DNA from 3 places in the Psychrobacillus sp. FSL H8-0510 genome. Region 1 is predicted to be linked to each of the others. Evidence: a T-box and tRNA genes for the amino acid it is inferred to sense, from the RefSeq annotation. Region 1 holds a T-box; the other regions hold tRNA genes.
What was found. The T-box of region 1 lies ahead of thrS (threonine--tRNA ligase). A T-box ahead of a tRNA ligase gene usually reads a tRNA of that ligase, here a tRNA-Thr.

Region 1 (3,266 bases):
GATTTAGAAAATGTTCAACAAGTTACTATAATTGGTGGAGGATATATTGGACTAGAAATGGCCGAAAACTTTGCTAGTATTGGAAAAAAAGTACGTATTATACAAAGAGGAGATCAGCTTGCCGGTATATTTGATCACGATATAGCATGTTTCATACATGAACATGCAAAGGCTCATAATGTAGAAGTGATATTAAATGAAGAGGTTCAATCTTTCACGGGAGATACGAGAGTAAGTGATGTGAGGACAGATAAAGGAAGTTACCCTACCGATTTAGTTTTAGTTGCCACAGGGGTTAAACCTACAACGGATTTTTTAGAGGGGACTGGCATTCAATTGCACCATAATGGAGCGATTGTAGTAAATAATTTTTTAGAAACGAATTTGGACGATATCTACGCAGCAGGAGATTGTGCAACTCATTTTCATCGTATTAAACAACTGAAAGATTATATTCCTTTAGGAACAACTGCTAATAAACAAGGGCGAATCGCTGGATTAAATATGATAGGTCAAAGGAATGAATTTAAAGGAATCGTTGGCACATCCATCATGAAATTTTTTGATTTGGCTCTTGGAAAAACTGGGTTGTCTGAGAAAGAAGCGGAGCAGCTCGGTATTTCCTATGACGTGCATACGCAGGAAGCCACGGACATTGCAGGGTATTATCCAGGTAAGGAAACGATGCATATGAAATTGATTTACAGGAAGGATGACCAACAAATTTTAGGGGGTCAAATTATTGGAGGAAATGGCGTAGATAAAAGGATTGATGTATTAGCAACTGCACTTTATCACCATATGACCTTTTCCGAGTTATTGGATCTTGATCTTGCATATGCCCCACCATTTAATGGGGTTTGGGATCCCCTGCAGCAAATGGCAAAGCGAAGTACTACCAAAAAAATATAACAGTAATGTTGACTATTTGAATTTTGTTGCATATACTTAGAAAAATCAATTAGTAACAAGCGAAGAAAAGGACATGGATCATTTAAATACTTCTTATCAGAGAATGGGGTCACCGACTGAAAGCCCTTAAAGAAATGCAAATGATTTACCACCTTGGAGCAATTATGGGGAACACATTTATGTAATTATCCATAATCGGGAAACCGTTATCTTACATGAGCGCAACAGAACTTTTATGTTGCAAATTAGGGTGGAACCACGACCACACTCGTCCCTTTACTGGGATGGGTGTGGTCTTTTTGTATATAAATTTAATATTCAAGCGAAGAAAAGGATATGAATTGTTTTAACTTTCTTATCAGAGAATGGGGTCACCGACTGAAAGCCCTTAAAGAAATGCAAATGATTTACCACCTTGGAGCAATTATGGGGAACACATTTATGTAATTATCCATAATCGGGAAACCGTTATCTTGTATGAGCGCAACAGATTTTTTTGTGTTGCAAATTAGGGTGGAACCACGACCACACTCGTCCCTTTACTGGGATGGGTGTGGTCTTTTTTGTTAGGAGAAAAATAGTAAATGGAGGAATTAAAGTGAAAGCAGAAGAAAGAGTAAGTCATCAAAATTTAGGGCAACAATTAGAATTGTTCATGTCGATGGAGGAAGCACCAGGAATGCCGTTTTATTTACCAAAAGGGATGATACTACGTAACGAACTGGAAAACCTGTGGAGAGAAAAGCATCAACGAGCAGAATATCAAGAGATTAAAACTCCTATTCTGATGAAACAGGAGCTTTGGGAAAAATCAGGGCATTGGGATCACTATCATGAAAATATGTATTTTGCAGATGTAGATGACCAAAAATATGCGATTAAGCCAATGAATTGCCCTGGAGCTGTTTTAATCTTCAATAGCAAACGAAGAAGCTATAGGGAGCTTCCGGTTCGATATGCAGAACTTGGATTAGTCCACCGCCATGAACTCTCTGGATCATTGAATGGATTATTACGAGTCAGAGCTTTCACTCAGGATGATGCTCATCTGTTTGTATTGGAGGAGCAGATTGAAAGTGAGATAGCGAAGGTACTAGACCTTGTGGATGAGTTTTACTCGGAGTTCGGCTTTAGCTATAAAGTAGAGCTATCCACTCGACCAGAAAATTATATGGGATCAGTAGAGGTTTGGGATCAAGCAGAGCAAGCGTTGGAAGCAGTTCTTCAGAATAAGCAGGTAGAATATCAGGTAAACGAAGGGGATGGAGCATTTTATGGTCCGAAAATCGATTTTCATATATTAGATGCATTGGGACGTAGCTGGCAGTGCGGTACTGTTCAACTAGACTTTCAAATGCCTGAAAAGTTTGACTGTAAGTACGTCGACGAACACAATCTATTGCGACAACCCATTATGATTCATCGTGCAATTTACGGTTCTATTGAGCGATTCATGGCTATTCTATTGGAGCACTATCAAGGTAGCTTTCCGCTGTGGTTATCTCCGGTTCAAGTTAAAATATTACCAATTGCCGATGCACATAAAGAGTATGCAGAGAACGTAAAGTGGCAACTTGAGCAAGATGGGTATCGAGTAGAGATAGACAACCGGGTAGAGAAAATCGGATTGAAAATTCGTGAAGCTGCAATGCAAAAACATCCGTATATGCTCATTATTGGGGATCATGAAATGGAAAATGGCGAAGTTTCTGTTCGACAACATAAAGTAGGTGTATTGGGAGAAATGAGTGTTTCAGCATTTATAGAGAAATTAAAAGAGGCTAGGAAAGGGTGAAATATTAAATATTGTCATACTAAAAGGATTTTCGGCTATATATAACGAATGAAACTCTATGGAGGTCGTATAATGGCAAAATGGATGTTATTGTTTGCAGGAATCGCTATTATAGTTGGAAATGCATGGGGAATATATTCAATGTATCAGCCAAAGGTGGGGCCAATTGGGAATGGAGAAATTGCCAATTATGTCTGGGTCAGTATTATTTTCAGTACGTTAGCTGGTGTAATAGCAATTGCCCAATTTGTAGCTTTACTTATCCATGATAATCATAAAAAAAGATTTCCAACATTAGAAACAGAACGATTTATATTACGCCCCATTGAAATTAGTGATGCAAAAGAGGTTTTCTATTATTTTTCAAAAGATGAGGTTACGAAGTATTATGATTTGGACACATTTGAAGACGTTAAAGAAGCAAAGGTATTAATAGGAAATTGGCAAAAGAAATATTTAAAAAAAGAGGGGATTCGCTGGGGGATTGCTACGAAGGAAGAGAATAAGATTATCGGTAGTTGTGGATATCATAATTGGGAAAAGAAACACTTTAAAGCAG
Region 2 (3,266 bases), on a different contig from region 1:
TAGTTCGAATGTGGAAAGAGTCATAACTGCTTTAGAAATGAGTTCTACTGCTTATTTAATAGTACGACTGAACAAAGATTATAGTTTAACTGTCCTCCATAAAGGTACGAGAATACCTGAAGATAATTCAGCAGATATATTGAAAAAATTTACAAAAAATGAAAACATAATGGTCTACGGTTCAAAACAATTTGCAAACGTTGCACAATCAGAGAATTTTAAGCCAGGTTCTTTCTGGAGCGAAGACTTTGAGTATGAAGTGTTTAAACAAAAAATCGGCAAGGAACTGTTAAACAACGAATTCGTGGTTGGGGAGCTGTCGGGGCTAAAACCTATTTGGGATTCCTTTTTCATCCGACCGACGGGAAACACAAAGTTGTTTACTGGTTTCACCATCACATTAGAAGATTTTCTTTCATGGCAAGAAAGAGAATCTGATGTCAATAGTGCGTATGTGGGACAGACTTTAATGATCTCACCTGTCAAAGAGATAAAAGCCGAATATCGCTTTTTCGTTGTTGAGCAACAAATCGTGACAGCCTCAAGCTATGTAGTCGAGAAGTCTACAAATATTAATCACAAACCATCTGAAGAATTGATGGCTTATACCAAAGAAATGATTGATTTGTTTCCTCTCTCAAAGGCCTTTGTTATTGATGTTGCGGAAACAGATGATGGATTTAAAGTGATTGAATACAATAATATAAACTCTTCAGGACTGTACGGTTGCGATGAGTTAAATATTGTCCAAAAGATAAACGCAATGCAATTATAGATTAAGAAAAAAATACAGAAAGTCGGTGGAAGAACAATGAAAATGAAAGACTTAATCATGAAAGATCTAATCCAAGCAATGAAAGCGAAAGACGCACGGAAAAAAGGCGTGCTACAACTCGTGAAGGCAGGCTTGGAGAATGCTGAGAAAGTAAAACGTTCGCCTTTGGATGAAAAAGAAGAAATCCAGATCGTGCAACGCGAGATCAAGCAGACCAAAGACTATCTGGCAGAAGCCGAAAAGCTTGGTCGGACAGACAGCGTGGAGGATGCGAATGCAAAAATCGACATTTTATACGGTTACCTTCCGAACCAGATGTCAGAAGATGAAGTGCGAGCAGCTCTCATACAGAGTGGTGTCGTAGCTGGAATGAGTATGGGAGATGCAATGAAGATTGCCATGCCTGTACTATCTGGTAAAGCAGAAAACGCAACAATTTCGAAGATGGTGAAACATCTAATATCCTAAAATTCGGGCAGCAACGACTGCCTTTCTTATTCCGATATAACTCAGTTGGTAGAGTATCTGGCTGTTAACCAGGAAGTCACAGGTTCGAGCCCTGTTGTCGGAGCCAATTATTTACCCGTAGCTCAATCGGTAGAGCAACTCCCTGTTAAGGAGAAGGTTACAAGTTCAAGTCTTGTCGGGTAAGCCAACTATTGCAGAGCGATGTAGTTCTGTAACCAGTGGGAGTAGTTTAATGGTATAATGCCAGCTTGCCAAGCTGGAGGTGAGGGTTCGATTCCCTCCTCTCGCACCATATGGATCTTTAGTTCAGCGGTAGAGCGGTCCGCTCATAACGGACATGTCGCAGGTTCGAATCCTGCAAGATCCACCATAACGGATAAATAGCTGAGATGGATTAGCGATGGACTGAAAATCCATAGAGGGTGGATCGTTACCACTTTTGTCCACCATACATGCCGAAGTAGCACAATTGGCTAGTGCACCTGACTTGTAATCAGGGGGCTGCAGGTTCAAGTCCTGTCTTCGGCACCAAATAAAACTGTGGTGATGTTGGTGAAGCGGTTAACACGGGCCACTGTGAATGGTCTATTCGAGGGTTCGACCCCCTCACGTCACATACTAGAAAGAGTTAGAGATAAGCGTCGTCCATAATGGATGGCGTTTTTGTCTCGTTTAGAAGTAAACTAGATGTATTTTAGGTCGAATGGTTTTCAACAGAATCTACATCGAATTTAGATGACGTTACTATACTATTGTGTACTATAGTAACAAATCTGTAATGATTGAAATGCAGTTATAAATGGTTTAATATGTCGATTCTAGTCGATTTTTTCTATGACTTCGATTCAATTAACCAATATTATTTATTGACATTGTTTACTACAGTGTATATAATAAATGGTAGAGATGAGATAACCTCTTATTCCTTCTGTAACCGATTCATCTAAAAAAAAATAAGGGGAGTGGGCTAAGAATATGACAGTGAGCTTACAAAAAGGTCAGCGTATTGACTTAACAAAAGGAAATGCACAACTCGATCGCATTCAAGTCGGTTTGGGTTGGGATTCTGCTTCTGCTTCGTCAACAAAAAAGAAAGGTTTTTTAGCAGCTCTTACTCCACAGATTGACTGCGACGCATCTGTCATCATGCTTCAAGATGGAAAGTTCCAATCGAAGAAAGATTTGATTTATTTCATGAATAAAAAAAGTAATTGCAAGTCTGTTATACATTCTGGTGATAATTTAACAGGCAAAGGCAGCGGCGATGATGAAGTAATAACGGTTGATTTGAAGTCTGTTCCTGCTTCTTACGATAAAATCGTCTTCGTAGTAAATATTTACAGCTGCGTTTCTCGAAAACAAGACTTTGGCATGATTTCCAATGCATTCATTCGAATCGTTGATCCAACAACAGGTAACGAGTTGGTTAAATACAATCTCTCGGATGATTATCAAGGCCTTACTTCTCTTATTGTCGGCGAAATCTATCGTCATGGGCAAGAGTGGAAGTTTTCAGCAACTGGTGATGGAACAACAGACAAAACCGTCAACGAAATTTGCCAGAGATTCGCATAAATACACAATACTCGCAATAAAAACGTAAGAATAAACAAAAAAATGGAGGTTTTGTAAATGGGAGTTTCCTTAGCAAAAGGACAAAAGGTAGACTTAACAAAAAATAATCCGGGATTATCACATGCAACGGTTGGTCTTGGATGGGATGTTAATAAATATGATGGAGGACATTCTTTCGATTTAGATGCATCCGTATTTTTATTGGACGCGAACGGTAAAGTGTCAGCAGCAAGTGACTTCGTGTTCTACAATAATCCAACAGGCGGAAATGGTTCTGTGGTTCATATTGGCGATAACCTTACTGGAGAGGGAAACGGCGATGATGAGACGATCAACATTGATATTCAAGCAGTTCCATCTTCGATTGAAAAGATTACCTTTGCCGTGACTATTAATGACGCTGAAACTCGTCACCAAAACTTCGGTATGGTAAGCAACTCGTATATCC
Region 3 (3,266 bases), 3.4 Mb from region 1:
ATTCCGCTTTCCTCTTCTGTACTCAAGTCCCCCAGTTTCCAATGACCTTCCACGGTTGAGCCGTGGGATTTCACATCAGACTTAAAGGACCGCCTGCGCGCGCTTTACGCCCAATAATTCCGGACAACGCTTGCCACCTACGTATTACCGCGGCTGCTGGCACGTAGTTAGCCGTGGCTTTCTAATGAGGTACCGTCAAGGTACGAGCAGTTACTCTCGTACTTGTTCTTCCCTCACAACAGAGTTTTACGATCCGAAAACCTTCTTCACTCACGCGGCATTGCTCCATCAGACTTTCGTCCATTGTGGAAGATTCCCTACTGCTGCCTCCCGTAGGAGTCTGGGCCGTGTCTCAGTCCCAGTGTGGCCGATCACCCTCTCAGGTCGGCTACGCATCGTCGCCTTGGTGAGCCGTTACCTCACCAACTAGCTAATGCGCCGCGGGCCCATCCTGTAGTGACAGCCGAAACCGTCTTTTAACATCTCCCCATGTGAGGAAATGGATTATTCGGTATTAGCCCCGGTTTCCCGGAGTTATCCCAATCTACAGGGCAGGTTGCCCACGTGTTACTCACCCGTCCGCCGCTAAATCAGAAGAAGCAAGCTTCTTCGTCATTCGCTCGACTTGCATGTATTAGGCATGCCGCCAGCGTTCGTCCTGAGCCAGGATCAAACTCTCCATAATAGTTTACTTCCAGTATGCAGAGCACATTGAAAGCGAACAAATTAGAACTAGTTTAAAAGCTCATTTTGTTTTGCTGGCATCATCATTAAATGATGTCCAAAATTGTTTTGCTATCATCCTAACAAGTTAGTTGAAAGCTATGTTTCTTAACGTTTTGCATGTTCAGTTTTCAATGTTCATGGTGGAGCCTAGCGGGATCGAACCGCTGACCTCCTGCGTGCAAGGCAGGCGCTCTCCCAGCTGAGCTAAGGCCCCGAAAATAATAACTGGTCGGGAAGACAGGATTCGAACCTGCGACCCCTTGGTCCCAAACCAAGTGCTCTACCAAGCTGAGCTACTTCCCGTTATATGGTGCGCTCGGCAGGACTCGAACCTGCAACCTCTTGATTCGTAGTCAAGTGCTCTATCCAATTGAGCTACGAGCGCAATGTTTCAAAAAAGTGGTGCCGAGGACCGGAATCGAACCGGTACGGTAGTCACCTACCGCAGGATTTTAAGTCCTGTGCGTCTGCCAGTTCCGCCACCCCGGCACTTTAGTGAATCTTTGGAGCGGAAGACGAGGTTCGAACTCGCGACCCCCACCTTGGCAAGGTGGTGTTCTACCACTGAACTACTTCCGCTCGGTTATTAAATTAAATGGTGCGGGTGAAGGGAGTCGAACCCCCACGCCTTGCGGCGCTAGATCCTAAGTCTAGTGCGTCTGCCAGTTCCGCCACACCCGCAAAAAATATAATTCACTATAAAAAGTGATGAGCCATGTAGGATTCGAACCTACGACCCTCTGATTAAAAGTCAGATGCTCTACCAACTGAGCTAATGGCTCGAAAAAAGTGGTGCCGGAGAAAGGACTTGAACCCTCAACCTACTGATTACAAGTCAGTTGCTCTACCAGTTGAGCTACTCCGGCAGGAGTAAATATATGGTGGAGGATGACGGGCTCGAACCGCCGACCCTCTGCTTGTAAGGCAGATGCTCTCCCAGCTGAGCTAATCCTCCATGGGATATATAATTTTATTGCAAGCCCAGCGACGTCCTACTCTCACAGGGGGAAACCCCCAACTACCATCGGCGCTGAAGAGCTTAACTTCCGTGTTCGGTATGGGAACGGGTGTGACCTCTTCGCTATCGTCACTAGACTTGAATACTTTTGAAAGACATCCTTTATTATAACAACTCTGTAGAATAATACAAGAGTTATTTTAAAAAAGTTTTATTCTTTCAAAACTGGATAAACGACATTGTTACGTTAAACAAAATTTGGTTAAGTCCTCGATCGATTAGTATTCGTCAGCTGCACGTGTCGCCACGCTTCCACCCCGAACCTATCTACCTCATCGTCTTTGAGGGATCTTACTTACTTGCGTAATGGGAAATCTCATCTTGAGGGGGGCTTCGTGCTTAGATGCTTTCAGCACTTATCCCGTCCACACATAGCTACCCAGCGATGCTCTTGGCAGAACAACTGGTACACCAGCGGTGTGTCCATCCCGGTCCTCTCGTACTAAGGACAGCTCCTCTCAAATTTCCTACGCCCACGACGGATAGGGACCGAACTGTCTCACGACGTTCTGAACCCAGCTCGCGTACCGCTTTAATGGGCGAACAGCCCAACCCTTGGGACCGACTACAGCCCCAGGATGCGATGAGCCGACATCGAGGTGCCAAACCTCCCCGTCGATGTGGACTCTTGGGGGAGATAAGCCTGTTATCCCCGGGGTAGCTTTTATCCGTTGAGCGATGGCCCTTCCATGCGGAACCACCGGATCACTAAGCCCGTCTTTCGACCCTGCTCGACTTGTAGGTCTCGCAGTCAAGCTCCCTTCTGCCTTTACACTCTTCGAATGATTTCCAACCATTCTGAGGGAACCTTTGGGCGCCTCCGTTACACTTTAGGAGGCGACCGCCCCAGTCAAACTACCCGCCTGACACTGTCTCCTACCCGGGTTACGGGTATGGGTTAGAATTTCAATACAACCAGGGCAGTATCCCACCGACGCCTCCTCCGAAGCTGGCGCTCCGGGCTCTAAGGCTCCTGCCTATCCTGTACAAGTTGCACCAAAATTCAATATCAAGCTATAGTAAAGCTCCACGGGGTCTTTCCGTCCTGTCGCGGGTAACCTGCATCTTCACAGGTACTATAATTTCACCGAGTCTCTCGTTGAGACAGTGCCCAGATCGTTACGCCTTTCGTGCGGGTCGGAACTTACCCGACAAGGAATTTCGCTACCTTAGGACCGTTATAGTTACGGCCGCCGTTTACTGGGGCTTCAATTCGCACCTTCGCTTGCGCTAAGCACTCCTCTTAACCTTCCAGCACCGGGCAGGCGTCAGCCCATATACTTCACCTTACGGTTTTGCATAGACCTGTGTTTTTGCTAAACAGTCGCCTGGGCCTATTCACTGCGGCTCTTCTAGGCTATGAACCCAAAAGAGCACCCCTTCTCCCGAAGTTACGGGGTCATTTTGCCGAGTTCCTTAACGAGAGTTCTCTCGCTCACCTTAGGATTCTCTCCTCGACTACCTGTGTCGGTTTGCGGTACGGGCACCTTTCACCTCGCTAGAGGCTTTTCTTGGCAGTGTG

Region 2: it has a tRNA-Thr gene. The T-box ahead of thrS (threonine--tRNA ligase) is inferred to sense a tRNA for this amino acid. The anticodon was not compared.
Region 3: it has a tRNA-Thr gene. The T-box ahead of thrS (threonine--tRNA ligase) is inferred to sense a tRNA for this amino acid. The anticodon was not compared.

Annotation. Positions count from the first base shown of each region.
Region 1 covers NZ_JBBOYZ010000001.1:3,525,316-3,528,581, reverse strand. Annotated here, with positions in the region: gene MHI40_RS17910 (FAD-dependent oxidoreductase) at 1-912, shown strand, start outside; T-box leader at 966-1,191, shown strand; T-box leader at 1,229-1,454, shown strand; gene thrS (threonine--tRNA ligase) at 1,460-2,707, shown strand; gene MHI40_RS17900 (GNAT family N-acetyltransferase) at 2,780-3,266, shown strand, end outside.
Region 2 covers NZ_JBBOYZ010000002.1:92,727-95,992, reverse strand. Annotated here, with positions in the region: gene MHI40_RS20180 (ATP-grasp domain-containing protein) at 1-775, shown strand, start outside; gene MHI40_RS20175 (GatB/YqeY domain-containing protein) at 812-1,243, shown strand; tRNA gene MHI40_RS20170 (tRNA-Asn) at 1,274-1,349, shown strand; tRNA gene MHI40_RS20165 (tRNA-Asn) at 1,355-1,430, shown strand; tRNA gene MHI40_RS20160 (tRNA-Gly) at 1,462-1,535, shown strand; tRNA gene MHI40_RS20155 (tRNA-Ile) at 1,539-1,613, shown strand; tRNA gene MHI40_RS20150 (tRNA-Phe) at 1,618-1,692, shown strand; tRNA gene MHI40_RS20145 (tRNA-Thr) at 1,698-1,774, shown strand; tRNA gene MHI40_RS20140 (tRNA-His) at 1,787-1,859, shown strand; gene MHI40_RS20135 (TerD family protein) at 2,219-2,818, shown strand; gene MHI40_RS20130 (TerD family protein) at 2,876-3,266, shown strand, end outside.
Region 3 covers NZ_JBBOYZ010000001.1:92,973-96,238, reverse strand. Annotated here, with positions in the region: rRNA gene MHI40_RS00500 (16S ribosomal RNA) at 1-685, opposite strand, end outside; tRNA gene MHI40_RS00495 (tRNA-Ala) at 865-940, opposite strand; tRNA gene MHI40_RS00490 (tRNA-Pro) at 953-1,029, opposite strand; tRNA gene MHI40_RS00485 (tRNA-Arg) at 1,035-1,111, opposite strand; tRNA gene MHI40_RS00480 (tRNA-Leu) at 1,127-1,215, opposite strand; tRNA gene MHI40_RS00475 (tRNA-Gly) at 1,231-1,305, opposite strand; tRNA gene MHI40_RS00470 (tRNA-Leu) at 1,323-1,407, opposite strand; tRNA gene MHI40_RS00465 (tRNA-Lys) at 1,436-1,508, opposite strand; tRNA gene MHI40_RS00460 (tRNA-Thr) at 1,517-1,592, opposite strand; tRNA gene MHI40_RS00455 (tRNA-Val) at 1,606-1,681, opposite strand; rRNA gene rrf (5S ribosomal RNA) at 1,706-1,821, opposite strand; rRNA gene MHI40_RS00445 (23S ribosomal RNA) at 1,943-3,266, opposite strand, start outside.